Regions from separate parts of the Pedococcus sp. P2_D9 genome, predicted to be linked through region 2. Evidence: riboswitches for the same ligand, from Rfam matches in the RefSeq annotation. Region 2 holds a riboswitch; the other holds the start of a gene.
What was found. A riboswitch is a leader RNA that binds a small molecule or an ion and turns the genes downstream of it on or off. The one in region 2 is predicted to bind glycine.

Region 1: another riboswitch for glycine. It lies ahead of gcvP (aminomethyl-transferring glycine dehydrogenase); the one in region 2 lies ahead of gcvP (aminomethyl-transferring glycine dehydrogenase).

Annotation. Positions count from the first base shown of each region.
Region 1 covers NZ_JBFUEI010000001.1:434,570-449,655, reverse strand. Annotated here, with positions in the region: gene clsA (cardiolipin synthase ClsA) at 56-640, shown strand; gene AC1DXJ_RS02105 (DUF881 domain-containing protein) at 637-1,629, shown strand; gene AC1DXJ_RS02100 (small basic family protein) at 1,626-1,958, shown strand; gene AC1DXJ_RS02095 (DUF881 domain-containing protein) at 2,009-2,704, shown strand; gene gcvH (glycine cleavage system protein GcvH) at 2,778-3,164, shown strand; gene AC1DXJ_RS02085 (FHA domain-containing protein) at 3,275-3,730, shown strand; gene ftsR (transcriptional regulator FtsR) at 3,764-4,492, shown strand; gene AC1DXJ_RS02075 (bifunctional nuclease family protein) at 4,512-5,009, shown strand; gene AC1DXJ_RS02070 (MerR family transcriptional regulator) at 5,222-5,812, shown strand; glycine riboswitch at 5,884-5,991, shown strand; gene gcvP (aminomethyl-transferring glycine dehydrogenase) at 6,064-8,946, shown strand; gene AC1DXJ_RS02060 (AAA family ATPase) at 8,984-12,061, opposite strand; gene AC1DXJ_RS02055 (exonuclease SbcCD subunit D) at 12,058-13,242, opposite strand; gene AC1DXJ_RS02050 (glutamate-cysteine ligase family protein) at 13,416-14,897, shown strand; gene AC1DXJ_RS02045 (hypothetical protein) at 15,076-15,086, shown strand, end outside.
Region 2 covers NZ_JBFUEI010000006.1:34,168-49,253, forward strand. Annotated here, with positions in the region: gene hydA (dihydropyrimidinase) at 1-736, shown strand, start outside; gene AC1DXJ_RS11455 (hypothetical protein) at 766-948, shown strand; gene AC1DXJ_RS11460 (ABC transporter substrate-binding protein) at 1,288-2,727, shown strand; gene AC1DXJ_RS11465 (NHL repeat-containing protein) at 2,918-3,685, shown strand; gene AC1DXJ_RS11470 (carbohydrate ABC transporter permease) at 3,873-4,724, shown strand; gene AC1DXJ_RS11475 (carbohydrate ABC transporter permease) at 4,714-5,637, shown strand; glycine riboswitch at 5,840-5,933, shown strand; glycine riboswitch at 5,935-6,025, shown strand; gene gcvP (aminomethyl-transferring glycine dehydrogenase) at 6,074-8,908, shown strand; partial or broken gene gcvT (glycine cleavage system aminomethyltransferase GcvT) at 8,944-10,043, shown strand; gene gcvH (glycine cleavage system protein GcvH) at 10,070-10,444, shown strand; gene glyA (serine hydroxymethyltransferase) at 10,452-11,738, shown strand; gene AC1DXJ_RS11500 (L-serine ammonia-lyase) at 11,809-13,182, shown strand; gene AC1DXJ_RS11505 (ABC transporter substrate-binding protein) at 14,022-15,086, shown strand, end outside.

The sequences.
Region 1 (15,086 bases), on a different contig from region 2:
GGCTGCCTGCGTGCCAGCACAACACGATCGGGGGGAGCGAGATCGGGGGAGGCTCGTGAGTGAGCCCGTCGTCTCCGACCGGGTGCTCACCCTGCCCAACGTGCTGTCCGTCCTGCGACTCGTCGGGGTGCCGATCTTCCTGTGGGCGATCCTGGCCCAGCACGACGTCATCGCCCTCGTCACGCTCATGCTCTCGGGCGTCAGCGACTACCTCGACGGCAAGATCGCGCGTCGCTTCGGGCTCGAGTCCCGTCTCGGCCAGCTGCTCGACCCGTTCGCGGACCGGCTCTACATTGCCACGACGCTGCTCGGCCTGGCCCTGCGCGACATCATCCCCTGGTGGCTGGTCCTCGCCCTCGTCGGCCGCGAGGTGTTGCTCGCCGCGGTGCTGTGGCGGATCCGTCGCTATGGCCAGACCGGGCTGCCGGTCCACTTCGTCGGCAAGGCGGCCACGTTCAACCTGCTCTACGCCTTCCCGCTGCTCCTCCTGGGCGAGGGCACCAGCACCTTCGCCGAGTGGGCGCTGCCGATCGGCTGGGCGTTCGCATGGTGGGGCACCGTCCTCTACTGGATCGCAGGGGTCATGTACATCGTGCAGGCCCGGCAGGTGGTCGCCGCACACACGGTGCCGGCGAGATGAACCCCGGACCCACGTCGCACCGCGGCGAGCCGCCACCGGTCACCACACCCGGCAGGCGTCCCGACGAGTCGATGACGCTCCTCATCTCGATGATGGAGCGACCGCTCGACCCCGGGTATGCCGCCGCGGCCGCCGAGCGCGAGGCCGCCGGACTGCCGCCGAGCACCGGCACCCGGACCCTGACCGTCGTCGTCGCCGCGGTGGTGGCCGGACTCCTGCTGACCCTCGGAGCGGTGGCGCTGCGCACCCCGTCGTCGTCCGCCATCAAGGCCAAGGCCAACCTGGTCAACCAGATCGAGGCCCGTCGGGCCGCGGTCGAGAAGCAGGGGACATCGTTGCGCGCCGTCCAGGCCGAGGTCGACAAGCTCCAGGCCCAGGCTCTCGGGCAGGACGAGTCGTCGCTGCAGACCCGGCTCGCGGCCCTCACCCTGGCTTCGGGTGCCCAGTCCGTCACGGGCACGGGGATCACGGTCCAGCTCGACAACGCGCCGGGCAGTGGCGGCACCAGCGCCGACGGCAACCCGCGCACCGACGGGAAGAAGGACGATGGCGTCGTCTTCTCCAAGGACCTTCAGATCGTCGTCAACGGTCTGTGGGAGGCCGGTGCCGAGGCGATCTCGGTCAACGGCCAGCGGCTGACGTCCACGTCCGCCATCCGCTTCGCGGGTGAGGCGATCCTGGTCAACTACCGTCCGCTGGCCAGGCCGTACACGATCAGCGTGATCGGCGACCCCGACGACCTCCAGGTGGAGTTCGCGGAGAACGACGGCGGTGCGTACGCGCGCGCCCTCAAGGACAACTACGGCATCCGTGTTTCCATGGACGCGGCGGACAAGCTCACCCTGCCCGCCGCCACGTCCCTCACGGTGCGTGAGGCGACGGTCCCCAAGCCCAAGAGCGGCTCCCCGGCCCCGACCGGGTCCAGCTCGCCCGGCTCGTCCAGCTCCTCCAGCTCGTCCACCCCGTCCACGTCGGAGAGTTCACCGTGATACCCCTGCTCGGCCTGATCGGCGGCGTGCTGGTGGGACTCCTCTGGGGTCCCGACGTTCCCGTCGCGCTGCAGCCCTATCTGCCCATCGCGGTGATCGCGGCGCTCGACGCGGTCTTCGGGGCGGTCCGTGCGGTCCTCGACGGCATCTTCAACGACAAGGTGTTCGTCGTGTCGTTCCTGGCCAACGTCGTGGTCGCCGCGTTCATCGTGTTCCTGGGTGACCAGCTGGGTGTGGGTTCGCAGCTCAGCACGGGGGTGGTCGTCGTCCTCGGGGTGCGGATCTTCTCCAACGTCGCCTCGATCCGCAGGCACCTGTTCAAGGCATGAGTGCTGACCGTCCGGAGCCACCGGACTCGTCGTGGAGGACCCTGATCCGGATGGCCCGGCCCCGGGCGACCCGGGCGAACGCCTTCGCGGCGCTCCTGGCGATCGTGCTGGGCTTCGCCATCGCCACCCAGGTGCAGCAGACCAACCAGAGCGGCCTGGAACAGCTGCGCGAGGACGAGCTGGTGCGCATCCTCGACGACGTCAGCCAGGAGCAGGACCGGCTGACGTCGGACTCGCGCGAGCTCGAGGTGAGTCGTGACCGGCTGATCTCGGGCGTCGACTCCAGCGCGGAGGCACTGAAGTCGGCCCAGGAGCGGCTCGACACCCTGGGCATCCTCACCGGCACGTCGCCGGCCACCGGTCCCGGCGTCGTCATCACCATCAACGACCCTGACCACAAGATCACCGCAGCCAGGCTGCTCGACGCCCTCCAGGAGCTGCGCGACGCCGGAGCCGAGGCGGTCCAGATCGGGGACGTGCGTGTCGTGGCCGACACCTGGTTCGCCGACGTGGACGGTGCGATCGAGATCGGGGGGGAGCGCGTCGCGCCGCCCTACGTCATCAAGGCCATCGGCGACAGCGCGACGATGGCCTCGGCGATGGAGATCCCGGGCGGCGTCAGCGAGTCGGTCCGCGGGGACGGTGCGCTGCCCACCGTGCGCCAGTCCGACGACGTCGCCATCACCGCATTGCACAGTCTGAGCGAGCCTCGTTACGCTCGGCCCGTCCCGGCGCCGTCACCCTGAGCAGCATCAGCGTGGCCCGCCGGCACCGCAGTCGCCGGCGCGTCCGTCCCACCACCATCCACCGAGGAGCATCATGAGCGAGCTGGAGTACCCCCAGGACCTGCGTTACACGGCCGAGCACGAGTGGGTGCGGTCGGGCGACGACGGGACGGTGCGGATCGGGATCACCTCGTTCGCGCAGGACTCCTTGGGTGACGTCGTCTATGTCAGCCTCCCCACGGTGGGTGACACGGTGGCCGCGGGAGACGCGTGCGGCGAGGTCGAGTCGACCAAGTCGGTCAGCGATCTGTACGCGCCGCTCGCCGGCGAGGTGACGGCAGTCAACGCCTCCCTCGACGCCACCCCAGAGCTGGTCAACAGCGACCCCTATGGTGAGGGCTGGATGTACGAGCTGCGCCCGTCGGACGACGCAGCCGTCGCAGCCCTGCTCGACCCAGCGGCATACCAGGCCCTCCTCTGACCCGGGGGGGCGCCCGATCACACATTTCGCTGCAGACGACACCGGCGTCCCTTAGGGTTTGTGCTTTGCTAGAGGGGGCGGACAGAACCACCACGAGGAGTGCGGACCTGATGAACGGCACCGAGAACGACGACCAGACGTCGCGCCCGCACGAGCCGACGACGATGCGGTTGCCCGGCATCCACGACCTCGAGCAGGTCGACACCAGCGCCGAGATCGAGATCGCCCTCAGCAAGGCCGACCAGGCCACGGTGGACGCGCTGCGCCCCGGCACCGCGCTGCTGGTGGTTCTTCGTGGCCCCAACACCGGCGCCCGGTTCCTCCTCGACGACGACGAGGTGAACTCGGGGCGCCACCCCGACAGCGACATCTTCCTCGACGACGTGACGGTGTCGCGCAAGCACGCGAACTTCCGGCGTGAGGGCAACACCTTCGTGGTCCGCGACGTCGGCTCGCTCAACGGCACCTACGTCAACCGCGAGCGGATCGACGAAGCCACCCTGCAGACGGGCGACGAGGTCCAGATCGGCAAGTTCCGTCTCGTCTTCTATGCCGGCAAGGCCTGACCGAGCCTTCCAGAGAAGGAACACAGGCTCCTGGTGAGTGCTCGCACGACGCGACAGACCATGACCATCGGTGCGGTCCTGGCTGCCCTCAAGCAGGACTTTCCCGATGTCACGATCTCCAAGATCCGCTTCCTCGAGGCAGAGGGGCTGGTCACGCCGGCTCGCACCGGGTCGGGCTACCGCACCTACACGGTGGAGGACCTCGACCGGCTGCGCTACATCCTCACCGCCCAGCGCGACCACTTCTGGCCGCTTAAGGTGATCGCCGCGGCGCTGGATGCCCTGGACCGTGGTCTGACACCCGAGCGCACAGACACCGGTATGCCGCGGCCCACCGTCCCGGCGCCGAGCGCGGACCCTGAGGTGCCGAGCGCGGAAGCGCTCACGTCGGTCGGGTCGTTGCGACTCACCCGGGCCGAGCTGGCGACGTCCTCGGGGCTGGATGCCGACACGGTCGACGCGCTCGAGAACTACGGCCTCCTGCACGCTGACGCGCAGGGGCACTTCGGTGATGCGGCACTCGCGGTCGCTCACGCGGCTGCCGAGCTGGCGGCCTACGGGCTCGAACCTCGCCATCTGAGGCCGTTCCGCACCGCGGCCGACCGCGAGATCGGTCTGGTCCAGCAGGTCGTGACGCCCCACCGTTCGGCGTCGACGAAGGGGACGCACGGTGGCCCCGCGACCGATCCGACCGGCGACGTCCTGCGCCTGTGCATCGCCTTGCACACGGCACTCGTGAGGGACGGGCTCCAGCGCGGCTGAACCGGGTTAAGGTGGAACGGTGAAGGTGCTCGAGGTCCTCGGCGTCCGGGTGGAGATGCCCACCAACCACCCCATCGTGCTGCTGCGCGAGCGTGATGGCGACCGCTACCTGCCCATCTGGATCGGTGCGGCGGAGGCCACGGCGATCGCGTACGCGCAACAGGGCATCGAGCCGCCCCGCCCGCTGACCCACGACCTGATGAAGAACGTCATCGAGGGGCTGGGCCACCGGCTCACCGAGGTGCGCATCGTCGAGCTCCGTGACGGGGTCTTCCACGCAGCCCTGATCCTCGACGGAACCACCGAGATCTCCTCGCGCTCGTCCGACGCCATCGCCCTGGCGCTGCGCACCGGCACCCAGATCGTCGCGGGGGAGTCGCTGCTCGAGGAGGCAGGCGTCGCGATGTCCGGCGAGGAGGACAAGGACGACGAGGTCGAGAAGTTCCGGGAGTTCCTGGACCACGTCTCGGCCGAAGACTTCGAGACCAAACCGGATGAAACCGGGACAACCGGCTAGGTACAAACGTCGTTCTTGTGCTCGCAACCATGACCCTCAACTGAACATCGAGAGTAGCCGTGCGGCCGCGACACGCCGAAGCACGAAGGTCGAGTGGTTGTTGACCTTTGGTTCCGCGCGGCCGTACCTTCGGCACAGACCCGTAATGCGATCGGTGTAACTACACCGCCTCGACATTGCCCGCAGCGGTATCCAGTAGAAGTTTTCAGGAGGTGAGCGCTGTGAACCCGAGCAACGAGGCTCAGCACGGCCACACGAGCGTGCCGGCTTCGGCACAGGGGCTGTTGTTCACGGACGACCTTCCTGAGCTGAGCGACGACATCGGCTACCGCGGTCCGACCGCGTGCAAGGCAGCCGGCATCACCTACCGCCAGCTCGACTACTGGGCCCGCACCGGCTTGGTCGAGCCGTCCGTCCGTGGCGCCACCGGCTCCGGCACGCAGCGGCTCTACGGCTTCCGCGACATCCTCGTCCTCAAGGTCGTCAAGCGCCTGCTCGACACCGGGGTGTCGCTCCAGCAGATCCGCGTGGCGATCAACCACCTGCGCGAACGCGGTGTGGAGGACCTGGCCCAGATCACCTTGATGAGTGACGGCGCCTCGGTCTACGAGTGCACGTCCGCCGACGAGGTCATCGACCTCGTCCAGGGCGGTCAGGGAGTCTTCGGCATCGCCGTCGGCCGCGTCTGGCGCGAGGTCGAGGGAGAGCTCGCCGCCCTGCCCAGCGAGCGCACCGACGACGAGGTGCCCGCCGACCACCCCGGCGACGAGCTGCGCGAGCGCCGCGCGGCCCGCTTGGCCTGACTCGCCCGAACGTCCTTCAGTGCCGCCGTTCCCTCGGGAGCGGCGGCAGTGTTGTAGATTGGCTGCGCTGAACATCCCGCGCGGGAGAGTCCCCGCGTGCACCCTCACGGGTCGCACGGCGGGGCGCCGAAGGGGCAAACTCCCCGGAACCTCTCAGGCGCCAGGACCGCGTGGGACAGGCACCTCTGGAGCGGCGTCCGCGCCGTGACAGAAGGGGAGGCGATCCGAGCACCCCGAGCTTCAGGAGCCTCATGTCCGCCCAGTTCACCACCGACCTGCCCGAGTTCGCCGGGCGCCACATCGGCCCGTCCGATGCCGATGTCGACGCCATGCTCGCGGCTGTCCGGCACAGTTCCCTCGATGCCCTGGTCGACCACGCCCTGCCTGGCGCGATCCGCACCGATGGCCCGCTCCGCGTGGAGCCAGCGGCGTCCGAGGCGGCCGTCGTCGATGAGCTCCGCGCCCTGGCTCGGCGCAACCAGGTGATGACCTCGATGATCGGGCTCGGCTACTACGGGACGATCACCCCGGCCGTCATCCAGCGCAACGTCCTGGAGAACCCCGCCTGGTACACCGCCTACACGCCGTACCAGCCCGAGATCTCCCAGGGCAGGCTCGAGGCGTTGCTGAACTTCCAGACGGTCGTCAGCGACCTCACCGGCCTGACCACGTCCGGGGCATCGCTGCTCGACGAGGGGACCGCGGCGGCCGAGGCCATGACGCTGATGCGTCGCTCCAGCAAGGTCGCCGCCGATGCCGTTCTCGTCGTCGACCGGCACGTCTTCCCCCAGACGCTCGCGGTGATGCAGACCCGGGCGAAGCCGCTCGGCCTCCACGTCGTCGTGGCCGACCTCGACGCGGTGGACAGCGCCGACGCGCTGCGCGCGGCAGCCGGCGACCGCGCCGTCTTCGGCGTCCTCGTGCAGTACCCCGGGGCCGACGGCGAGCTGCGCGACTGGCGCGCGCTGGCCTCCGCCGCCCACGACGCCGGTGCGCTCGTGACCGCCGCTGCGGACCTGCTCGCGCTCACCCTGGCCACGGCGCCGGGGGAGTGGGGCGCCGACGTCGCCGTCGGCACCAGCCAGCGTTTCGGAGTGCCCATGGGCTTCGGCGGTCCCCACGCGGGCTACATGAGCGTGCGAGCGGGCCTGGAGCGGTCCCTGCCCGGCCGCCTCGTCGGCGTGAGCGTCGACACCGAGGGGGCACCGGCATACCGGCTGGCCCTCCAGACGCGCGAGCAGCACATTCGCCGCGAGAAGGCGACCTCCAACATCTGCACCGCCCAGGTACTCCTGGCCGTGATGGCCTCGATGTATGCCGTGTACCACGGGCCCGCAGGTCTCGCCGCGATCGCACGGCGAGTCCACGGCCACGCCGAGACCCTGGCCGCCGGGCTGGCGACTGCGGGCATCGACGTGGTGACCGCGAACTTCTTCGACACGATCACCGTGTCGGTGCCCGGCCGAGCCGACGAGGTGCTCAGCGAAGCGGCCCAGCGTGGGGTCAACGTCTGGCGCGTCGACGACGACCACGTGTCGGTCAGCATGGACGAGACCACCGACCTGCGCGACCTCGAGGCCGTCTGGAGCGCGTTCGGCGTTCCCGGACCGAACGAGGTCACCATCGCCGAGCTCTCGTGGCCCGATCACCTGGTCCGGACGAGTGACTACCTCACACACCCGGTCTTCAGCAGCCACCACAGCGAGACCTCCATGCTGCGCTACCTGCGCCGACTGTCCGATCGTGACTTCGCGCTGGACCGCGGCATGATCCCGCTGGGCTCGTGCACGATGAAGCTCAACGCGACCACCGAGATGGTCGCCGTGACGTGGCCCGAGTTCGCGCACCTCCACCCGTTCGCACCGGCTCACCAGACCGAGGGGATCCGCGACCTGATCGCCGAGCTGTCCGACTGGCTCTGCGAGATCACCGGCTACGACGCGGTGTCGCTGCAGCCCAACGCGGGTTCGCAGGGCGAGTTCGCGGGGCTCCTGGCCATCCACGCCTACCACGAGGCGAACGGTCAGTCGCAGCGCGACATCTGCCTGATCCCCGCCAGCGCCCATGGCACCAACGCCGCCAGTGCGGTGATGGCAGGCATGAAGGTCGTGGTCGTCAAGACTGCCGCCGGCGGTGACATCGACATGGACGACCTGCGGACCAAGGTCGACCAGCACCGCGATGACCTCGCGGCCATCATGGTGACCTACCCGTCGACGCACGGCGTCTTCGAGGACACCATCACGGACTTGTGCGCTCTCGTGCACGACGCGGGTGGTCAGGTCTACGTCGACGGGGCGAACCTCAACGCGCTGGTGGGGCTGGCCCGACCCGGCAAGTTCGGCGCCGACGTCTCGCACCTGAACCTGCACAAGACGTTCTGCATCCCCCACGGTGGTGGCGGCCCGGGCGTCGGTCCGGTGGCGGTCCGCGCCCACCTGGCGCCGCACCTGCCCAACCACCCGCTGGCGGCCGAGGCCGGACCGGAGACGGGGGTCGGCCCGATCTCTGCCGCGCCCTACGGCTCGGCGAGCATCCTGCCCATCTCGTGGGCCTACGTGCGCCTCATGGGCGGTGCGGGTCTGACCCGCGCCACGCAGGTGGCCGTGCTCAACGCCAACTACATTGCCGCCCGGCTTCGCGAGCACTACCCGGTGCTCTACTCCGGCCACGACGGCGTCGTCGCCCACGAGTGCATCCTCGACCTGCGCGACCTCACCAAGCGCAGCGGGGTCAGCGTGGACGATGTGGCCAAGCGGCTCATCGACTACGGCTTCCACGCACCGACGATGTCCTTCCCCGTGGCAGGGACCCTGATGGTCGAGCCGACCGAGAGCGAGGACCGCTACGAGATCGACCGCTTCTGTGACGCGATGATCGCGATCCGTCACGAGATCGCCGAGGTCGAGTCCGGTGAGGTGGCCGTCGTCGACAGCATGCTGCGCAACGCTCCGCACACCGCCAAGGCCCTGGCTGGCAAGTGGGAGTACCCGTATGAGCGCTCCGCCGCAGCGTTCCCGGTAGGCGTGGAGGCAGCCGACAAGTACTGGCCTCCGGTGGCTCGGATCGACGGTGCCTACGGGGACCGCAACCTGGTCTGCAGCTGCCCTCCGCCCGAGGCGTTCGAGAGCTGAGAGGCATTCGAGAGCCGAGCGACCTGAGCCTGGCTCGCTAGGCCGCGGGCGCGGCCTCGTCGGTGGTGGTCACCTGCACCGACGAGCCGCGCTCGGTCTTGCGCACCACGATCTGGCTGGGAATGCGGGTGCGCAGCTCGGCGACATGGCTCACGACCCCCACGGCACGGCCGCCCTCGCGAAGGTCGTCGAGCACCGACATGACCTGCTCGAGGCTCTCGTCGTCGAGGGTGCCGAAACCCTCGTCGACGAAGAGGGTCTGCAGGTCGAACCCGCCGGACTCCTCGCGGACGGCGTCGGCCAGTCCCAGCGCCAGCGCCAACGACGCCATGAACGACTCACCGCCCGACAGCGACGAGGTGTCGCGCGCCTGCCCGGTCCACAGGTCGAGCACCTCGAGCCCGAGGCCGCTGCGTGCGCCACGGGCCGCCAGGTGGTCCGTGTGCCGCAGCTGGTAGCGGCCCTCTCCCATGCCGGACAACCGCTCGTTGGCGAGGGTGGCGACCTTTTCCAGCCGGGCGGCCAGCACGAACGCCGACAACCGCATCCGGAGAGCGTTGTTGGGGCTGGTGCCTGCCACGGTGTCGGCGAGCTCCCGAAGCACGTGGTGCCGTGACTCGGCCTCCGTGATCTGGGCACAGCGACGTGTGAGGCTGCCGCGGACGCGGTCCAGACCGGCCAGCGTGCGCCGCACCAACGTGTCAGCCGCCACCGCAGCGGTGTAGGCCGTGTGTGCCGCGTCGCGTGCTGCTGCCAGCGAGGCCACATCGGGAACCGGCGCCTCCAGCGCGCTCAGGACGCCCGGCTCGTCGAGCGTGGTGCGCGCCACCAGGGCGGCCTCGACGTGCGCCGCCACCGCCACTCGCAAACGCGCCACCTCGGCGGCCGGGAGCAGTCCGACTCGTGCCTGGGCGGCATCGGAGAATCCCGCGGCGCGGAACGAATCGCCCGTCACTTCAACGACATCCTCGTGGTCGCGAGTCGCTCGGGACAGTTCGCGAAGGCTGGCTGCGTGGGCCGTTGCGGCTTCGACCGCAGCCTCGTGGTGCGTGGTGGTCGCCTCCAACCGGTCCGGGTCAGCCAGGGTCGCGATGAGGTCCTGGTCTGCCGGACCCGGCTCGGCGCACGGGCACGAGTCGCTGTGGGCCGCCACGGCGCTCACCAGCGCCAAGTGCTCCGTCGCCAGCTCGGTGTCGAGCGCGTCGATGCGAGAGGCGGCCGCGGCCGCTTCTGCCCGCAGGCCGGCCAGCTGAGCCGTCAAGGTCTCGACGGCCGCATTGACCGACTCCACGGTCGCCCTCGCGTGGTCAAGCGTCGCGGCCGAGCTGGTCAGCTCGGCGAGGACCTGCCTGGCGTCGACGAGGGCAGCGGCCAGGGCATCCTGGTCACGATCCTCGTCGCCGAGCTGCTCGCGCAGCTGGGCGGCGGTGGCCGCGAGGCCGGCGGCCATGCGCTCCGCGGCGCCGAGCCGCGCTGCTGATGACTGCCAGGCGTCCTCTGCCGCCGCGACGTCCTCGGCGCTGACGAGGTCGCCCGAGGGCGCTGGAGACGGGTGGTCGGGCGATCCACAGACCGGGCACGGCTGGGCCTGCTCGAGCCGGCTGGCCAGCTCGCCCGCCATCGCGTCGAGCCTGGCCTGGCGGCGGTCCTGGTAGACGTCGCGCAGGTCCTGGGTGAGGGTTCGCTGGATGCCGATCGCAGATTCGGCTTCGACCTGCTGGTGGATCGTCGCATCTAGCGCCGTACGGGCTTTGAGGAGGGTGGACCCGTGGGCCACCCGCGCCGTGGCTGCCTCGACCTTGGCCGCGCTCTGCTGGGCCGTCTCCAGCGCCTCGGTCGCCTGAGCTGCCCGCTCCTGGTGGGCTGACAGCGCCGTGGTGGACCGCTCGACTCCCTGCTCGGCTGACCACAGCGTCTTCGCGAGCCGCTCGCGGGTTGCCTCGCGCGCCTTCAGCGAGGTGTGTACCCGCGCTGCGGTGGCGAGGGCGTCGCGAGCGGCGTCGAGACGGTCGACGAGGAGGTCGACGGCTGTCTGCGCGCGTCCTGTCAGTGCCCAGCGCGCAACACCCGGCTCCGTGGAGGTCGCGAGGTCCCGTGCCGACTGCAGGGCCGTCGTGACCCGCCCCAGTGCCTTGAGATCACCCTCGACGGAAGCCGCTCGCTCGCCGAGCTCGAGGCGGGCGATTCTCGCGTCGTGGGCGTCGTGCTCGGCCTCGAGTGCCGCCAAGGCGGACCGCGCGGCCAACCCGCGCCGCCGCCGCGCCGCCGTCTCGCTGGCGGTGGCGTGTGCAGTCGTCGCGGCCGCGTCGGAGAGCCGGGTGGCGTCGACGGCCGCCAGCCGCGCCGTCGACCCGGCATCGAGGGACTTCCTGGCTGCCTCGAGCGCCGACGGGAGCTCGGTGAGCGGCAGGTCGGACCAGTTGCGCGAGCCGCCATCGACCGCCGGAGCATCGGCGAGCACGTCGGCCAGCACGGCGAGATCCGAGTTCAGCGCGGAGCGGTGCTCGGCGACGAGCGTGGCGGACTCCTTGCGCTGCGCGGCGAACCACTCCTCGATGCCGGCGAAGGCCGACACGTCGAACAGCCGCTGGAGCAGCTCGCGGCGCTCCTCAGGCGTGGCACGCAGGAACGCGGCAAAGTCGCCCTGCGGCAGCAGGACGACCTTGCTGAACTGCTCGAGCCCCATGCCGAGCACGTCCTTGACGACGTCGGCGATTTCGTCGTGCCGGGTGCTGAGGGCCACCCACTGACCGCCGCGGCGCTCCCAGAGAACGGCCTTGGCCTGGACCTTGGTCTCGCCACGGCCACGCGACTTGGGCCGGTGGAACTCGGGTGAGCGCTCGATCTTGAGGCGCCGCCCGGTGGCGGTGAACTCCAGGGTGACCGAGGGAACCGTGCCGCGTTCGGCGTGGTCGCTGTGCAGCTGCTTCTTGGAGCGCGCCCCGGGGACGTCGGCATAGAGCGCGAACGCGACCGCGTCCAGCAGGCTGGTCTTCCCAGCGCCGGTGGCGCCCCGGATGAGGAACAAGCCCCCCGCGGAGACGGCGTCGAGATCCACCTCCACCGTGCCGGCGAACGGCCCGAAGGCCGTGACCTCGAGGCGATGCAGCCTCACGCCGCCCCCTCTCGCGCTGATGGCAAGCGCAGCGGCAGCTGCCCCTCGTCCTTGTGACCGGCACGACCGACGCGGACCGCCTCGACAGCCGACGCGAGCACGGCCTGCTCGTCCTGGGTGGGGCCGTGGCCGCCGCGGACGTGGGTCAGGAAGGAGCAGCAGACGTCGAGGTCGGACTCGGCCATGGTCCGCTGGGCATAGCTGCGCACCGACACGGGAGCGCCCTGCGGATCGAACTGCAGGACGAGCGTGTGGGGAAACCGTCGCCGGAGCTGCTCCATCGCACCCAACGGACGAACCGGGTCGGTCAGGGTGACCTGGCACCAGGCGCGCTCGGCGGCCGTGTGCGCTGGATCGGTGAGCAGGCTGTCGATGTCACCGCGCAGGACGGCCAGCGAACGTTCGACGGGCGCGTCCACCGCCTCGACCTGGACTCCCGACTCGCCGACGTCGACCAACCAGTAACCCTTGGTCTGGGTGGCCTCGCTGAAGGACAGCGCCACGGGGGACCCGCTGTAGCGCACCCTGTCGCCGACCTGCTGTCGCCCGTGCAGGTGGCCGAGGGCGACGTAGTCGGTGCCGGCAAAGGTCCTCGGGTGCACCGCGGACACACCACCCACGGAGATGTCACGTTCGGAGTCACTGGTCGCCCCGCCGGTCACGAACGCGTGCGCCATGACTACCGAGCGCCCGCCCCGCAGGGCCCGGTCGGCCTCCACCCTGGCCATCGCGGCCCGCAGCACGCCTGCGTGCGATCGCTCACCGGCGCCCAACGGCTCTGCCGCCACGGCGGGCTCGAGGTAGGGCACGGGGTAGACAGCGACGTCGCCGACGACGACGGGCACGCCGATCGACTGCGCCGCGGTGCGGATGTGCAGCCCGGAGCGCGCCAGCAGGTCGCTGGCGAACCCCAACCGGATGGCCGAGTCGTGGTTGCCGCTGGACAGGACCACCGCGGACCCGGCGTCGATCAACCGGGTGACCGCCTGCGAGAGCAGGTCCACGGTGTCGGGCGAGGGCAGGGCGCGGTCGTAGACGTCGCCGGACACCAGCACTGCGTCGATCCCCTCGGCGCGGACCGTCTCCACCAGGTGGTCGACGAAGCTGGCCTGGGCGCCGAGCAGCCCCACCTGGTGGAACGAACGCCCCAGGTGCCAGTCGGAGGTGTGGAGGAACCGCACACCTGCAGGCTAGGAGTGCGCACCGACAGCCGTTGGCAGGCGCGCCCTGCACGTGGTTAGGTCATCACAGAGTTAGCTCATCACCGAGTTAGGTCTGACAGCGTCAGGTCATCAGGGCGTTGGGTCCTCCCCGCTCGGGGAGGACATCCCAGCTGCCACACCCAGGAGGTGCCGTGGGCGAAGAGGTCAACGCGCAGAGCTACACGCGCGAGCAGCGCCAGCGTTATCGCGAGAAGGTGCGCCAGAACCTCGACGTCTTCGAACGGATGCTGGCGACCAGCCAGTTCGAGTTCGACCGGCCGATGACCGGGATGGAGATAGAGCTCAACCTCGTCGACGACGCATACCAGCCGAAGTTCGCCAACGCTGAGGTGCTCGAGGCGATCGCCGATCCCGGATACCAGACCGAGCTCGCGCAGTACAACATCGAGCTCAACGTCCCGCCACGTCCGCTGCCGGGCGACTCGGCCATCGAGCTCGAGGACGAGATGCGGGCCTCGCTCAACGCGGCCAGCGCCGCGGCGGAGAAGCGTGGTGCCCACATCGTCGCCGTCGGGATCCTGCCAACGATCATGCCCGAGCACTTCGAGGGTGACTGGATCAGCGCCAACAACCGCTACACCGCGCTCAACGACTCGATCTTCTACGCCCGCGGCGAGGACATCTACCTCGACATCGAGGGCCCGACGGGGGAGCGGATAGCCACCTACTGCGACTCGATCGCCCCCGAGTCGGCCTGCACGAGCGTGCAGCTGCACCTGCAGGTCGCGCCGCAGGACTTCGCCGGACACTGGAACGCCGCCCAGGCCCTCGTCGCGCCCCAGATCGCGCTGGCCGCCAACTCGCCCTACTTCTTCGGCAAGCGGCTGCACGCCGAGACTCGCATCGAGCTGTTCAGCCAGGCCACCGACACGCGCAGCATCGAGCTGAAGAACCAGGCAGTCCGTCCCCGGGTCTTCTTCGGCGAGCGGTGGATCACCTCGATCTTCGACCTCTTCGAGGAGAACGTCCGCTACTTCCCGGCCCTCCTGGCGGAGGTCAGCGACGAGGACCCGGTGGCCAAGCTCGCGGCCGGCGAGGCGCCCAACCTGGCCGAGCTGCGGCTGCACAACGGCACCGTCTACCGCTGGAACCGGCCGATCTACGACGTCGTCAACGGCACCCCGCACCTCCGTGTCGAGAACCGCGTCCTGCCGGCCGGCCCCACGCTGGTCGACGTCCTGGCCAACGCCGCCTTCTACTACGGCGTCATCCGCAAGCTCGCCTCCGACGACCGGCCGATCTGGAGCAAGATGAGCTTCGCCGCCGCGGAGCAGAACTTCCACAACGCGGCTCGCGACGGCATCGAGTCACGGCTCTACTGGCCGGGTTTCGGAGAGGTGCGCGCCGAGGAGCTGGTGCTGCGCCACCTGTTGCCGATGGCGCACGAGGGGCTCGCGGACTGGGGCGTCTCCGAGGCGGTGCGCGACCGCTACCTCTCGGTCATCGAGGGCCGCTGCAAGACGAGCACCAACGGCGCCACCTGGCAGACCGATGCCGTCGAGCGCTTCGAGCGAGCGGGAATGGACCGCCAGACGGCCCTGGCCGAGATGCTGCGCCTCTACGCCAAGCACATGCACAGCAACGAGCCGGTGCACACCTGGCCGTTGCCCTGACCATCGGCCCGACCATCGGCCTGCCCACGGCAGGGGTCCGGAGCCCATCGGTGAGGTATGCCGCGGGGCCAGCCTCGCGGCATACCCGCGCCTCGGGGGCCAGGGCCTCGGCTGTCGTGCCGGGACGCTAGGGTGGTGTCTGAGACCTTGACGCCCTTGACGCACCGGGAGGCACCGGATGGCACCACG
Region 2 (15,086 bases):
ATCGACTGAGGTCGAGGCCGTTCAGCGCGCGATCATGATCGGGCAGTTGACCGACGCGCCGATCTACTTCGTTCACCTCTCGACATCCGGAGCCGTCGCTGCGGTGAGTGAGGCGCGCTCAGACGGCCGATTGGTTGCCGGGGAGACGTGCACGCACTATCTGACTCTGAGCCGAAGCATCTACGACGAGCCGGGGTTTGCTCCCGCGGGCGCCGTGCTCACGCCACCGATTCGGACACAAGATCATCAGGATGCCCTCTGGCGGGGGCTCGCGGCCGGAGGCCTGAGTGTCGTCAGTTCGGACCATTGCCCGTTCTGCCTGACCGAAAAGAAACGGCTCGGCGGCGATGATTTCCGAAAGATCCCCAATGGCGGCCCAGGCGTCGAACACAGGATGTCGGTGGTGTATGACAGGGGCGTGACGGAGGGCCGGATCTCGCTCGAGAGATTCGTCGAGGTGACCTCCACGGCGCCGGCAAAACAGTTCGGTCTCTTTCCCAAGAAGGGAATCATCGCCCCCGGAGCCGACGCGGACATCGTCGTACTGGATCCGCACGGAGCCACGACGATCTCCGCATCGACCCAGGAGCAGAACATCGACTACACGCTCTACGAAGGCTGGAAGCTCAAGGGCAGCATCGAGGCCGTGTATTCGCGTGGGCAGCTTGTAGCGCGGTCGGGCGAGTTTGTGGGGCGCTCTGGACACGGTCGCTTCATCGTGAGGTCGACCGTGTAGAGCATTTGTGATCCACCTCGAATCGCGAGATGGCTCCGGTATCCGGGCACACCGCCTGCGGCATCACCAGTGGCGCGGACCGGATCGGATTCGACGAGCTCGGCCGCGAGGGGCCAAAACCGTTGACCCACAAGAAGCAACTGCTGGAGGCCATCGCTGCCGAACCCTGCACCGGCCGGGCGGCGAAGATTGCTCGAAGCGGAGTCGCCTGAGCCGTTGACGCCTTAGCTGGGGTGCTATAGCGTCAGCGCAAGATCGATCGCAAGAACGATTGCACACATGTCCTACCCATGGACAGACCAGGTCGCGACTACTCCTCCAACACACCTCTTGGCAGTGCGGAGCCGCGCAAAGAACAGTGCGCTGCCGGGGCAGGGGAAACCCGCCCGGGTGGCCCAGAGCCGATAGCGCTGGTGGATCAAGCCGCCGAGGCGTGAGGCAGACCGCTAGCGAGAACGCCAGTACCTGCTGGCGGCCGTTGACTCAGTAAGTGACGTGGGGCCGTGACAGGCCCGGATCCAAACGACAGAGCACCCGATGGAGGGCCACGCATGACTGACCACGATCTTCTGCGTTCGCAGCTGAGCCGACGCAGCCTTCTCCTCTATGGCGGTGTCGGCGCCCTGGCGCTGACTGGCTGCGCCAGCGGCTCGAAGCCGGGCAACGTCACGGGCCCAGGGCCCGGCAACTACAAACTGGACCTCGGCGCCTATAAGGGGCCGGTTCCCACTGACAAGCCGGTCGAGCTGAGGTATCTGCGCCAGATCGCAACGCCCGCCGCGGAGGACTACTACAGGCGGATCTACGCAGAATGGACCGCGGCATACCCCAACATCACCATCAAGGAAGAGACCGTCGCCTACGGGGACCTCAATCAGAAGCTCCAGACCTACGTGGCAGCCGGCGACGCCCCCGACATCATGATGGGTAAGGGCGACTTCGTTCAGGCTTACGTGTACAACAAGATCCCGCTGAACCTGAGTGACTACATGACTCCCGAGTTCATCAACGATCTGACTCCGGCTGCGAAGGCGCAGCTGGTCGTGGACGGCAAGCTGTACGCCTGGCCGTGGGAGTCCAGCCAGATCATGCTGTACTTCAACCGAGACCTGTTCAAGAAGGCTGGCGTGGAGGCCCCGCCGGAGACGGCCGACCTAGACCAGGGCTGGACTTGGGCTCAGTTCGAGAAGGCTTGCATGGACCTTTCGGCCGCTTTGAATCGTGGCGGCTCGGTGGAGACCTACGCGCTGGCGGCCTCTGACTACGGCAACGGCGGACCCGGCTCCAACTACTTCTACGAGGGCATCTACTTGCGCTCGATGGGCGACCCGAGCGCAGCACGCGACTCCAGCGAGTACAAGACTTTCATCGGGGTTGGTGCCGACGGATCACAGGCATCGGGCTACGTGGATACCAAGCAGGCCATCGAGGGCATGGGCCTCTATCAGCGCCTGTTCCAGCAGAAGGTCACTCCTTCTGTCGCGTTGCCGAGACAATTCGAGGACGCCAAGGCCGCGATGAAGTTCGGGCCCTTCTCCTTCTCCAGGAGGTATGCCGACAAGGCGCAAAAGGACTGGTACCTCGGCTTCGACTGGGGAGTCACGCCGGTCCCTCGGGGCACCATCACCTTCAACCACGTGAGTGGGGACTCGCCAATCATCTCGGCCGGCGGCAAGCACCCCGCCGAGGCCACCGCCTTCATGGCGTTCCTGCACAACGACACGAACCGTGTCGCCTGGCACAAGGCGTGGGGCTCTATGCCGGCACGGCTCTCGCTGTTCGACAAGCTCAACTACACCCTGTTAGTAGACAAGCTAGGTCGCACCCTCATCGAGAAGGGCCACGCCGCGCCGGTGACCCCTGGCTACCTCGAGTACTTCGGGGAGATGAACACCGCCGTGAAGGACATCGCACTCGGAGCCAAAGTCGATGAGCGTCTGCACGGGGCCGGCCGAGAGATCGATGGACTTATCAAGCGGTATAAGAGCTGACTCGGCGCGACCTTCGTTCAGATTCTAAGGAGAGATTGGTATGGCGGATACGCGGCCTCAAGAGGCACTCTTCGTCAAGGGCCCAGGCGACACGATGTTCCGTTCGAACCGGCAGGTGATCAGTATCCCCGAGGGACATCGTTATGGACAGGTGCGAAGGGTCGCTGTCGACTCTCAGGGGAGGATCTATGTGATCCAGCGCGACCTCCGAACGGATTCGTTGCCTCCGGTTACGGTCTATGCCCCGGACGGCACCTATATCGGGGGCTTCGGGCAAGGGCTCTTCGCCGGGCTGCATGGCATCTTCGTCACGCCCGACGACTCGATTTTCCTCGTCGACACCGAGCGGCACCAAATCTTCAAGTGCAACCCGATGGGGGACGTCGTGTTCACCTTGGGCACGGGGCGGCCCGCACTCGACGAACCGTTCAATCACCCGTCGGACGTGACCGTGTCGCCAAATACGGGGAATGTCTACGTGGGCGATGGGGATGGAAACACGAAGGTCCACGTATTCTCCCCGGGCGGCACCCATCTGCGGTCGTGGGGGGAGCCAGGCAAGAACCCGGGTCAGTTCGCAACCCCTCACTCGATTTGTGTCGACGCCCAGGAGCGGGTGTACGTAGGCGACCGCGACACGGGCCGGATCTCCATCTTTGACCCCGAAGGCCGGTTCATCGAGGAGTGGCAGGACATTCTGCACCGCCCAGCAGCCTTGTCGATGGACGTGGAGCAACAGATTCTCTACGTCGCAGACACCATCTGCAGAGTGCACATGTACGACACAACGGGACGCGTGCTTGCTCGGGCTCACAGCGCCGCGCCACCGCATTCGATCTGGGTCGCGTCGAGCGGAGACGTGTACTTCAGCTTCCCAGACGGCCATCCCTACGTAGAGAAGTGGGAGCGGATCGGCGGCAACGATTCCGCAGCGCGCCCCGGACGGGTACCCGCTTAGCCGTAGGCGGGGTCTCGAGCAGATCGGGAACCGGTGGTCCGAGCCAGCCGATGGCCGGCGCCTTGGTGACCACGACGAGGAAGTTTGCACACGTCCACCTCGGAGCGAGGAGGCCGAGAGAGCGGAATGAACAATGGGTAGATGGCGGAAACGCCGGCCGGTATTCGGCCAGACGAGCGTGGTGCCCATGGTGTGCCTCTTTGTCGTGCCCATGTTGGTGGGCCTGGCGATCTTTCACTGGGCACCGCTTGTGGTGGCGGTGAAGAACAGTACCCTTCAGTTCAGTCCGCTCAACCCCGATGCCTCGACCTTCGTCGGGCTGGACAACTACGCAAACCTGTTCGCCTCAGACAGGTTTCTTCGCGCACTCGGCAACACCATCCTGTACATCGGTGGCAAGCTCGCGCTTCAGATACCGCTCGGCCTCGGATTGGCCCTGCTCCTCAACCGCCACTTGGCTGGCAGGACCATCGTCCGAGGTGCTGTGTTCGCCGCGCTGGTGTCGTCCGATGCCGTGATCACCCTGGTCTGGAACATCCTGTACACCCCTGACAACGGCCTGTTCAACTCGCTAATCAGTGCGGTCGGCATACCCACGCAACCATTCCTGACCAGCACCACGCAGGCATTGCCCTCAATCTTGGTCATCGTCGTTTGGAAGGACCTGGGCTTCACGATGTTGATCCTTCTGGCAGGACTCCAGTCCATCCCGAAGGAGTACCAAGAGGCTGCGTCCATCGATGGTGCCGGGCCATTGAGGAGGCTGATCCACATCACGCTTCCTATGCTCAAACGAATGCTCCTCCTTGCGACCTTCATGGCAACGATCGATGGCTATCGGATCATCACGCCAGTAATCCTCACGACGCAAGGAGGGCCGGAGAATGCGTCCACCAACCTCGCGTACTACATGTTCGAGCAGGCGTTCAGCTACCAGCGAATGGGTGAGGCATCCGCCACCGCGATGATCATCATCATCATGCTCAGCGCCACATCTCTTGTTCAGATGCGAGCTCTAAGGACGGACTATGAGCACTGACCTGCACCTGACCGAATCGTCGCCCTCCGCGGGTCCTGAGCGGTTGCAGGCACGGCACAGGCAGTGGACTCCTGCGGCGAGGCGACTGGCGGGAGACGTGACGTCGTATGCGATCCTCATCGGGACTGCGTTCGTGTTCCTCCTCCCGTTCGTTTGGATGTTCCTGACCTCCTTTAAGCCCACCGAGGACGTCTTTCGCTATACCTCACCCCTCAGTTGGAAGACGTTCCTGCCTCCAGCTCCTACGCTGGAGAACTACGCCTCCATATTCGTGAACTGGGATTTCCACCGAAATCTGCTCAACTCGTTGCTGGTGGCGGTCGGGCAGGTCGTCGGGGCGTGCATCTTCTCCTGCCTGGCCGGATATGCGTTTGCCCGGTTAACATTCCGGGGGCGAAACCTACTCTTCGGGCTGACGATGGTCACGGCCTTCGTGCCTTTCGACGTCATCGTAGTCCCGCTCTACGCAGTGATGCGTGACCTCGGTCTGGTATCCAGCTACACGGCTCTCTATCTGCCGTTCGTGTTCAGCCCATTCGGGGTGTTTCTCATGCGGCAGGCGTTTCTGGAGATTCCTCGCGAGCTCGACGAGGCGGCCCTAGTCGACGGGGCATCCCGGTTCCAGACGTTCTGGCATATCTCCTTGCCCAACGTGGGGTCGGCACTGGTGACCCTGGCGCTGATCGAGTTCATGTGGGCGTGGAACAGTTTCATCTGGCCCCTTGTCATCATGCAAGATCCATCGAAGCAGGTAGTCCAGGTAGCTATCAGCAAGTTCCGAACCGTGGCGAACTTCCCCATGTTCGGAGAGCTGTTCGCGGCCGCGTCCATCTCCACAATTCCCTTGCTGATCATCTTCTTGTGGCTTCAGAGATACTACGTTCGGGGAGTCCTGGTATCTGGAATGAAGTGATGGGTCACTCGCAAGGCCGTCCTTGCAGTGCAACTAAGGACATTGGCTCGTATGTCGTCATTGCATTGCGTCGGCGCGACGACGACCTTTCTACAGCTCAGCCTTTCGCCGCAACAGTCGTTGGTCAGTTCTTGGACCGGCCCTTGACGTGCCGATCGAATACGGAAAGGATCCCGAAGAGACAACTTCATATTTCGCCGTTTGAACCAGGGCGGGAGAGCCAGGGCCTATGTGCCCGGCGCCGAAGGAGCAAGTCTTCCCACGAATCTCTCAGGCCCACAGACCGTTCTGGTGAGGCGAACTCTGGAAAGCGGGTCCCGAGACCCGCACCCACGGTGCAAGTCGCGCGCGCGGCGAAGCTCTCAGGTCCAATGACAGAGCGGGGAGGCCACCAGACCCGCCGTGCCATCGCACGGTCAAACCCGGGAGCCTCTCGATGACCCAACACCTGAGCGACTTCGTCGCCCGCCATATCGGATTCACGTCCGGCGAGCTGGATGTCATGCTGGCTGAACTCGGCTTCGATTCCCTTGAGTCGCTGGTCGACGCAGCCATCCCGCAGGGCGTGCGTAGTCTCAACGATCTTTCACTGCCTCCTGCGGCGACTGAAGCCCAGGTGCTGGCTGAGCTGCGCGCGCTTGCCGCGGCCAACACCCCCGGAGAGTCGATGATCGGGCTGGGGTACTACGCGACGGTGACCCCCGGGGTAATCCGTCGACGCGTGCTGGAGAGCCCGGCCTGGTACACGGCGTACACGCCCTACCAGCCGGAGATCTCGCAAGGTCGGCTCGAGGCACTGCTGAACTTCCAGACGATGGTTGCGGACCTGGCCGGCCTGCCGACGGCCAACGCGTCCCTCCTCGACGAGGCGACGGCGGTCGCTGAGGCAGTCACCGTCATGCGTCGCGCCGCCAAGGGAAAGTCTGACGTCGTGCTGGTGGACGCTGACGTGCTGCCGCAGAGCGTGGCGGTCCTACGAACGCGGTGCGAGGCCATCGGGATCGAGGTGGTCGTCGCCGACCTCAGCACGGGTCTGCCCCGCGACGACGCGTTTGGGCTGGTCGTGCAGTACCCGGGCGCCTCCGGCGTCGTGGCCGACCACCGCAGCCTCGTGCACGAGGCGCGCACCTGCGGCACCTTGGTGTCTGTAGCTGCCGATCTCCTGGCCCTGACCGTGCTCGCGCCGCCGGGGGAGTGGGGCGCCGACATCGTCGTTGGTTCGTCCCAGCGTTTCGGTGTGCCGCTGGGCTACGGCGGTCCGCACGCAGGTTTCATCAGCGTCCGCGATGGGCTGGAGCGGAGCCTGCCAGGGCGGCTCGTCGGGGTCAGCGTCGACGCCACAGGTCGACCCGCGTACCGACTGGCCCTGCAGACCCGTGAACAACACATCCGTCGGGAGAAGGCGACTTCCAACATCTGCACCGCCCAGGTGCTTCTCGCGGTTGTCGCCTCGATGTACGCGGTCTACCACGGCCCGGAAGGCTTACGCCGGATCGCCAACCGCATCCACACGCACGCGGCGTTTCTAGCCGACAGCCTGTCGGCTGCCGGCGTAAGCGTGGTGCACCAGACTTTCTTCGACACCGTTCTTCTTGAAGTACCCGGCCGTGGCGCCGAGGTTGTGACGGCTGCGGCGAAGGCCGACATCCACCTTCGCCATGTCGACGACGACCACGTTGCGGTCTCGGTCGGGGAGAGCGCCACTACGGAGCACATCACAGCGATCCTCGCCGCGTTCGACGCGGCGTGGTCACCCACGATCGAAGGCGGAGACCGTCTTCCTGCCTCGCTGCGACGTGCAGGAGAGATCCTGACCCATCCGGTGTTCCGCAGCCACCACTCCGAGACGAAGATGCTGCGTTACTTGCGGTCGCTGTCTGACAAGGACTACGCACTGGACCGCGGCATGATCCCTCTCGGGTCGTGCACCATGAAGCTCAACGCCACAACCGAGATGGAACCGATCTCCTTTCCCGGAATCGCCGACCTCCACCCGTTCGTTCCAGCAGACGCGGCGGCGGGATATGCCAGCCTCGTCGAGCAACTCGAGAACTGGCTCGCAGAGCTCACCGGTTACGCAAAGGTCTCGATCCAGCCGAATGCGGGAAGCCAAGGCGAGCTGGCCGGACTCCTGGCCATTCGCGCCTACCATCGCGCCAACGGTGAGACCCAGCGCGACGTATGCCTAATCCCATCGTCGGCCCACGGCACGAACGCCGCCTCCGCGGTCATGGCAGGCATGCGGGTGGTCGTCGTAGGCGGGAACGAGGACGGCACGATCGACCTCGAGGACGTCCGCGCCAAGTGCCAAGAGCACGGTGACCGTCTCGCAGCGGTGATGGTCACCTACCCCTCGACCCACGGCGTGTACGAGGACGGCATCACCGAGCTGTGCGACGTCGTGCATCAACACGGCGGTCAGGTGTACGTGGACGGAGCAAACCTCAACGCCCTGCTCGGGCTGGCAGCTCCGGGCCAGTTCGGTGGTGACGTCTCGCATCTCAACCTGCACAAGACGTTCTGCATCCCTCACGGCGGCGGCGGCCCAGGTGTGGGTCCCGTGGCAGTCGCGGCCCACCTGGTGCCCTTCCTGCCGAGCCACCCGATGCACCCCGACCCCACCAGACGCAGGGGCATCGGCCCGGTCAGCGCTGCGCCCTTCGGCTCCGCGGGCATCCTGCCTATCAGCTGGGCCTACGTTCGGCTGATGGGGGCCGAGGGGCTCACGCAGGCGACCAAGGTGGCTGTCCTGGCAGCGAACTACATTGCGCGTCGGCTGGTGCCGCACTACCCGACGCTGTTCACCGGCAACCACGGCCTGGTTGCCCACGAGTGCATCCTCGACCTGCGAGCCCTCACGCGCGCCACCGGCGTCACCGTCGACGACGTCGCAAAGCGACTGGTGGACTACGGCTTCCACGCACCAACCATGTCGTTCCCCGTCGCGGGCACGTTGATGGTCGAGCCGACCGAGTCCGAGGACCTCGGCGAGGTGGACCGCTTCATCGACGCGATGATTTCGATCCGGGCCGAGATCGAGGCGATCGCGAACGGGGAGCTCGCTGTGGAGGACAGTCCGTTGCGCGCTGCTCCGCACACTGCAGCGTCGGTCGTGGGGGAGTGGGACAGGTCGTACAGCCGAGAAGCCGCTGTCTTCCCCTCTGGAACGTCCGAGGACAAGTACTGGCCCCCGGTGCGACGGATCGACGGGAGCCATGGCGATCGCAACTTGGTTTGCTCCTGCCCACCGCCGGAGGTGTTCTCGTCGTGACCGTGCTCGAGCCCCGTACCCCCATGGAGGACACCATGTCGAAGCCCACGGCCCTGAAGCATCTGCACGCCGAGGCCGGCGCGCACTTCATCGACTTCGCAGGCTGGCGCATGCCGCTGCGGTATGACAGTGAGCTGGCCGAGCACCACGCCGTGCGCCAGGCGGCGGGCCTGTTCGACCTGTCCCACATGGGTGAGATCGAGGTCACCGGACCCGAGGCCGCCGCGTTCCTGGACTACGCCCTAGTGGGGGACATCGGCGCACTCGCTGTGACCAAGGCCCGGTACACGATGATCTGCCGTCCCGACGGCGGGATCCTGGACGATCTGATCGTCTACCGGCTGGAGGATTCGCGGTACATGGTCGTCGCCAATGCGGCCAACTCCGAGGTCGTGCTCGACGCCCTGAAGGGCCGGGCGATCGGTTTCGACGCGGAAGTCCATGACTCGCGTGACGACTGGGCCCTGATCGCGATTCAGGGACCCGTCTCGGCCGCCGTGCTCCAACCGGTCACCGACGTCGACCTGGAGGCGTTGCGCTACTACGCCATCGCCAAGGGGCAGGTCGCTGGTCGACCGGCACGCCTGGCACGGACGGGTTACACGGGCGAGGACGGCTTCGAGATCTTCTGCCATCCTGGGGACGCGGGGGGCATCTGGACCGAGCTCGCCGATCGTGGCCACGATGTCGGCGTGCGTCCGGCCGGACTGGCGTGCCGTGACTCGCTGCGGCTCGAGGCCGCTATGCCCCTCTACGGCAACGAGCTCACGGGGGAGCTCAGCCCGTTCGAGGCGGGCCTTGGACGCGTGGTTCGTTTCGACAAGGCCGGCGACTTCGTGGGGCGTCAGGCGTTGGAGGCCAAGGCGGGGTTCCCGGTCACGCAGGTTCGTGTGGGCCTCCATCCGCAGGTCGGCGCACCCCGCGGGCGAGCTCGGTCGTCGTGGACCCCGAGAAGAACGAACCGATCGGCTGGGTCACTAGTGGGGCGCCCTCGCCGACCCTGGGCCACCCCATCGCGATGGCGTACGTCGACACGGCCTTCGCCGAGCCGGGGACGCCGGTGCACGTCGACGTCCGCGGGTCGACTGTCGAGGCGACGGTCGTGCCCTTGCCCTTCTACAGCCGCCCCCGCTGAGCCCAACCCGAGTAAAGGACATCGACATGGCCAATCCGACCGACCTGAAGTACACCGACCAGCATGAGTGGCTCCGCATCGACGGACATGTCGCCACCGTCGGTATCACCGAGTTCGCCGCCGAGGCCCTGGGCGACATCGTCTACGTCGACCTACCGGTGGTCGGGGCCATGCTGACCGCCGGCGACTCATGCGGCGAGATCGAGTCGACGAAGTCCGTCAGTGAGTTGTACGCGCCGGTGGATGGCGAGGTGCTCGAGGTCAATGCCGCTGTCGGCGACGATCCGGGGCTGCTCAACAACGACCCCTTCGATCAGGGCTGGATTCTCAAGGTGCGCGTCAGCGGAACCCCGGACCTGCTCGACTCGTCCGCATACGACGAGCTCATCGCGCAGGGCTGAGGACATCATGGCTTCCAACCTTCTCAACCAGGACCTGGCTCAGGTCGACCCCGAGGTCGCCGCGGCCCTGGACGCCGAGCGCGACCGGCAGGAGACCACCCTGGAAATGATCGCCTCCGAGAATTTCGCACCCGTGGCGGTCATGCAGGCCCAGGGCTCCACGGCAACGAACAAGTACGCGGAGGGTTACCCAGGGCGGCGCTACTACGGAGGCTGTGAACACGTCGACGTGGTCGAGCGACTGGCCATCGAGAGACTCAAGGCGCTCTTTGGCGCCCAGTTCGCCAACGTCCAGCCACACTCCGGGGCGCAGGCCAACATGGCGGTGTTCTTCGCCCTCCTCGAGCATGGCGACACGATCCTGGGACTCGACCTTGCTCACGGCGGGCACCTGACCCATGGGATGCGCCTGAACTACAGCGGAAAGACCTTCGCGGTCGTGCCGTACCACGTCGGAACGGATGGCCTCGTCGATATGGAAGAAGTCGCGAAGCTCGCGGCGGAACACAGGCCGAAGCTCATCATCGCCGGCTGGTCTGCCTACCCGCGTCATTTGGACTTCGCCCGGTTCCGGGAAATTGCGGACGAGGTCGGTGCCTTGCTCTTCGTCGACATGGCGCACTTCGCTGGACTGGTTGCCGCGGGGCTGCATCCCAACCCTGTGCCGCACGCCCACGTGACCACGTCGACCACCCACAAAACGCTGGGCGGTCCCCGCGGCGGAGTCATCCTCACCGACGACCCCGCGATCGCCAAGAAGATCAACAGCGCCGTCTTCCCAGGGCTCCAAGGTGGACCGCTCGAGCATGTAATCGCTGCGAAAGCCGTCTCGTTCCTCATCGCCGCGGGGCCCGAGTTCCGGGAGCGACAGGAGCGGACCGTGGATGGAGCCCGCATCCTCGCCGACCGTCTTAGAGAAGAGGATGCGCGGTCTGCGGGAATCAAGTTGCTGACCGGTGGCACCGACGTCCATCTCGTCCTCATCGATCTGGTCGAGTCCGCCCTCGACGGCCAGCAGGCAGAGGACCGGCTGCACTCGGTGGGGATCACGGTCAACCGCAACGCTGTCCCCAACGACCCTCGTCCACCGATGGTGACATCCGGGCTCCGGATCGGCACTGCCGCCCTGGCGACACGCGGGTTCGGACCGGCGGAATTTGTCGAGGTGGCCGACATCATCGTTGCCGGGCTGCAGTCCGAACTGGCAGAGGACCAGGTGCGGCAGCTGCGCGACCGAGTTAACGCGCTCGCGGCCGCGCTTCCCCTATACCCGGCCCTGTCTTCCCGGTCATGAAACGGCGCCGCACAGAGCACCGCCTAGGCTTGTCTTGGGGGCTGTGCACACCGAAGCGCGGTGAGGTCGAATGGCACTGAGCGCCTTCGACCTGTTCTCAGTAGGAATCGGTCCATCCAGCTCGCACACCGTCGGGCCCATGCGTGCCGCAGCCCTGTTCGCCGACGCGCTGCAGGCGAGTGGCCGGCTTGCAGAGGTGGCTCGGGTCCAAACTCAGCTTTTCGGGTCGCTGGGCGCCACGGGACATGGTCATGGGTCTGCCAAGGCTGTCCTCCTGGGGTTGTCAGGTCACCGTCCGGAGACGTGCGACCCGCGGAAGGTGGATGGTCTCCTCGAAGAGATCCGTACGGCGCGCCGTGTGACCCTGCTCGGCATCCACGCGGTTGACTTCGACGAGGACGACGACCTCGTCCTGCATCGCCGAAAGGCCCTGCCGTTTCACCCCAATGGCATGACGCTAACCGCCTACGACGGAGTTGGGACGGTGGTTAGCGACCGCACCTACTACTCGGTCGGTGGCGGCTTCGTCGTCTCTGAAGGGGCCACCGGACTGGCGGTTGTCGCGGAGTCCACCGTCGTGGACCATCCCTTCAGTACCGGCGATGAACTTCTCACTAGGTGCGCGGACACAGGGTTGTCCATCGCCCAGATCATGATGGCCAACGAGCGGGCATGGCGCTCAGAGGAGCAGGTCCGCGCGGACCTCTTGCGACTCTGGGATGTCATGCAGGAGTGCGTCCGTAATGGCATCACCGCTACGGACGGCACGCTGCCGGGTGGTCTCAAGGTCCCGCGACGCGCCCCCGGACTAGCCGCACAGCTGGCCGCCGAGGATGCAGCTGACGACCCCCTCCGGGGCATGGACTGGCTCACGCTGTACGCCTTGGCCGTCAACGAGGAGAACGCCGGCGGAGGGCGCGTCGTCACCGCACCCACCAACGGCGCTGCGGGCATCATCCCGGCCGTCCTGCACTACTACACCCGCTTCGTGCCAGGTGCCGACGACGACGGAGTCGTCACCTTCCTTCTGACGGCGGCAGCCATCGGCGTCATCTTCAAGGAGAACGCCTCGATCTCGGGAGCGGAGGTCGGGTGCCAAGGAGAGGTCGGCTCCGCCTGTTCCATGGCCGCCGGAGCCTTTGCCGCAGTTCTTGGTGGCACACCGGCACAGGTCGAGAACGCCGCCGAGATCGGGATGGAGCACAACCTCGGCCTCACCTGTGACCCTGTGGGGGGCCTGGTGCAGATCCCGTGCATCGAACGCAACGCGGTCGCGTCGGTGAAGGCCGTCACGGCAGCGCGGACGGCACTGCGAGGCGACGGAGGTCACATCGTGTCCTTGGACAAGGTCGTCAAGACGATGCGCGAAACCGGTGCCGACATGAAGGACAAGTACAAGGAGACCGCCCGGGGAGGCTTGGCGGTCAACGTGATTGAGTGCTGAGGGACCGGTTGCTGCTCGATCTGCAGGGCGACGTGGTAGGCGGACCTTTGGCAGCCTTCGCAATGAGAAGACCAGGGGTTCGAATCACCTAAGTCCCACTCTCTGACACCCTGTCTGACCTGCGCTAACGTCGCAGGATGGACAGGGTGTCTTGCTATTTGACTGTTAGGCTTGCGCCCGGTGTGACACATGCGCACTTGTGGATTCCATGCACCAGATTGCCCGTCTCATTCTCGGTCGATCTTGGATGCATGCCGGCCGACTGAACCGCTGTGACCTCGTCGGGGATGAGCGCGGGTCACGTCGAAGGCGGTCTGTAACTCCGGAAGGCTGCCCCGCTGATGGTAGGGATACCGCGGCGACCATCTTCGTCGCCATGGTGACACCGCCGGGGTGCAGCCCTGGCGACGGAGAGGCTGACCACTCGCTGCTGCTTAAGCCTGCACAGGTTCAGCAGCGAAGCAGGGTGGCTTCCGGCGGGGGCCCACAACCGGGGTGCGTCCGGCTCGCCAATCCAGCGGCTCGAGTGGTTCCAGCCGGCTGGGGCGAACCGCTGTGTCCTTCCCCTCGCCGCACCTCTCGATCCTGGATCTGGCGCTCGTCGTCGGCACCGGGAACGTTCCCCCGGTTGGAAGCGCCCATGGGCGTATGAACATCGGTCGACCCGGTGCTTGGTGGACCGATGTTCAACTCAAATCTCCGCCTGTGAAGCCATTGACAGGCTTCTGGCACGCCTTCATGATGAGGACACGAAGGTTGGGATCGTTCCCAAGGATCATCCAAGCAGCGGCTGCTCCACAAGAGCATTGCCGCAACGTTCGTCGCAGACGGAGGCGCACATGAAGGCCGAAGACCTGGCTCTCAGCAAGGGCACCCGTCTGCACAACCCGCGACCATCCCACGGTGCACTGTGGGCGGGCTCCCATCGCCGCTCGCAACCTCCACGGACCTGGAAGGGTTCCATGATGTTGAAGAACAGTCAGCTAGGCCGAGCATCCGCCGTTGCCATCCCCCTCGCAGTGGCCGTTGGGCTGACGGGGTGCGCAGGAGGGGGGAGCTCGACGACGAGTACGCGACCAACAAGGATTGCAGCCGCAACGCTGCTGAACACGCTCGACCCGACCCTCGCGAACACACTGCAGAATGACATTCCGGGCAACTTGCTCTACGACCCGGTACTCACCTACGACTCGAAGGCGACTCTTGCGCCGCGCGTGGCTACCGAATGGGAACAGAGCGCAGATCTGAAGACCATCAAGCTCACGCTTCGGTCCGACATCAAGTTCCATGATGGCACTGCGCTCACGGCCAAGGACGTCGTGTACACCCTGGACCGGCTCAAGAAGGGTGGAACCGGGGTTGGGGGTCTTATCGGCGACTACGGCTCTGCCACGGCGGATGATGACACGCACGTCACCATCACCCTGTCGACGCCCAGCACTCTTCTGCTCGGTGCCTTGAGCAAGGTCTACGTCGTGAACTCAGCCCTCGTCAAGCAGCATGAGGGCAGTGATGGCGGGCAAGCATGGCTCGCCAGTAATGAAGCGGGCAGCGGCGCGTACACCCTGGAGGGCTACACGCAGGGCCAGAACATCAAGCTGAAGCAGTGGCCCGACTACTGGGACCTGGTTAAGGAGCGCCCTCAGCAGTTCACTCTCCAGAACATCACCCAGAGCGCGAGCATGCGAGACGCCCTGCGGGCAGGGACGCTCGACCTGGTCGGGCACATGGAGGCACCGGACGTCGCCACCTTCAAGAACGACCCCAAGTTCGACATCCGCAACCAGCCCGCCGGCATCGAATCGGTTCTCAACTTCAACACGCAGGAGGGCCCGACCAAGGACGTCCGGGTTCGTCAGGCACTGGCCCTCGCAGTCAACTCGCAGGCTCACATTGACAAGAAC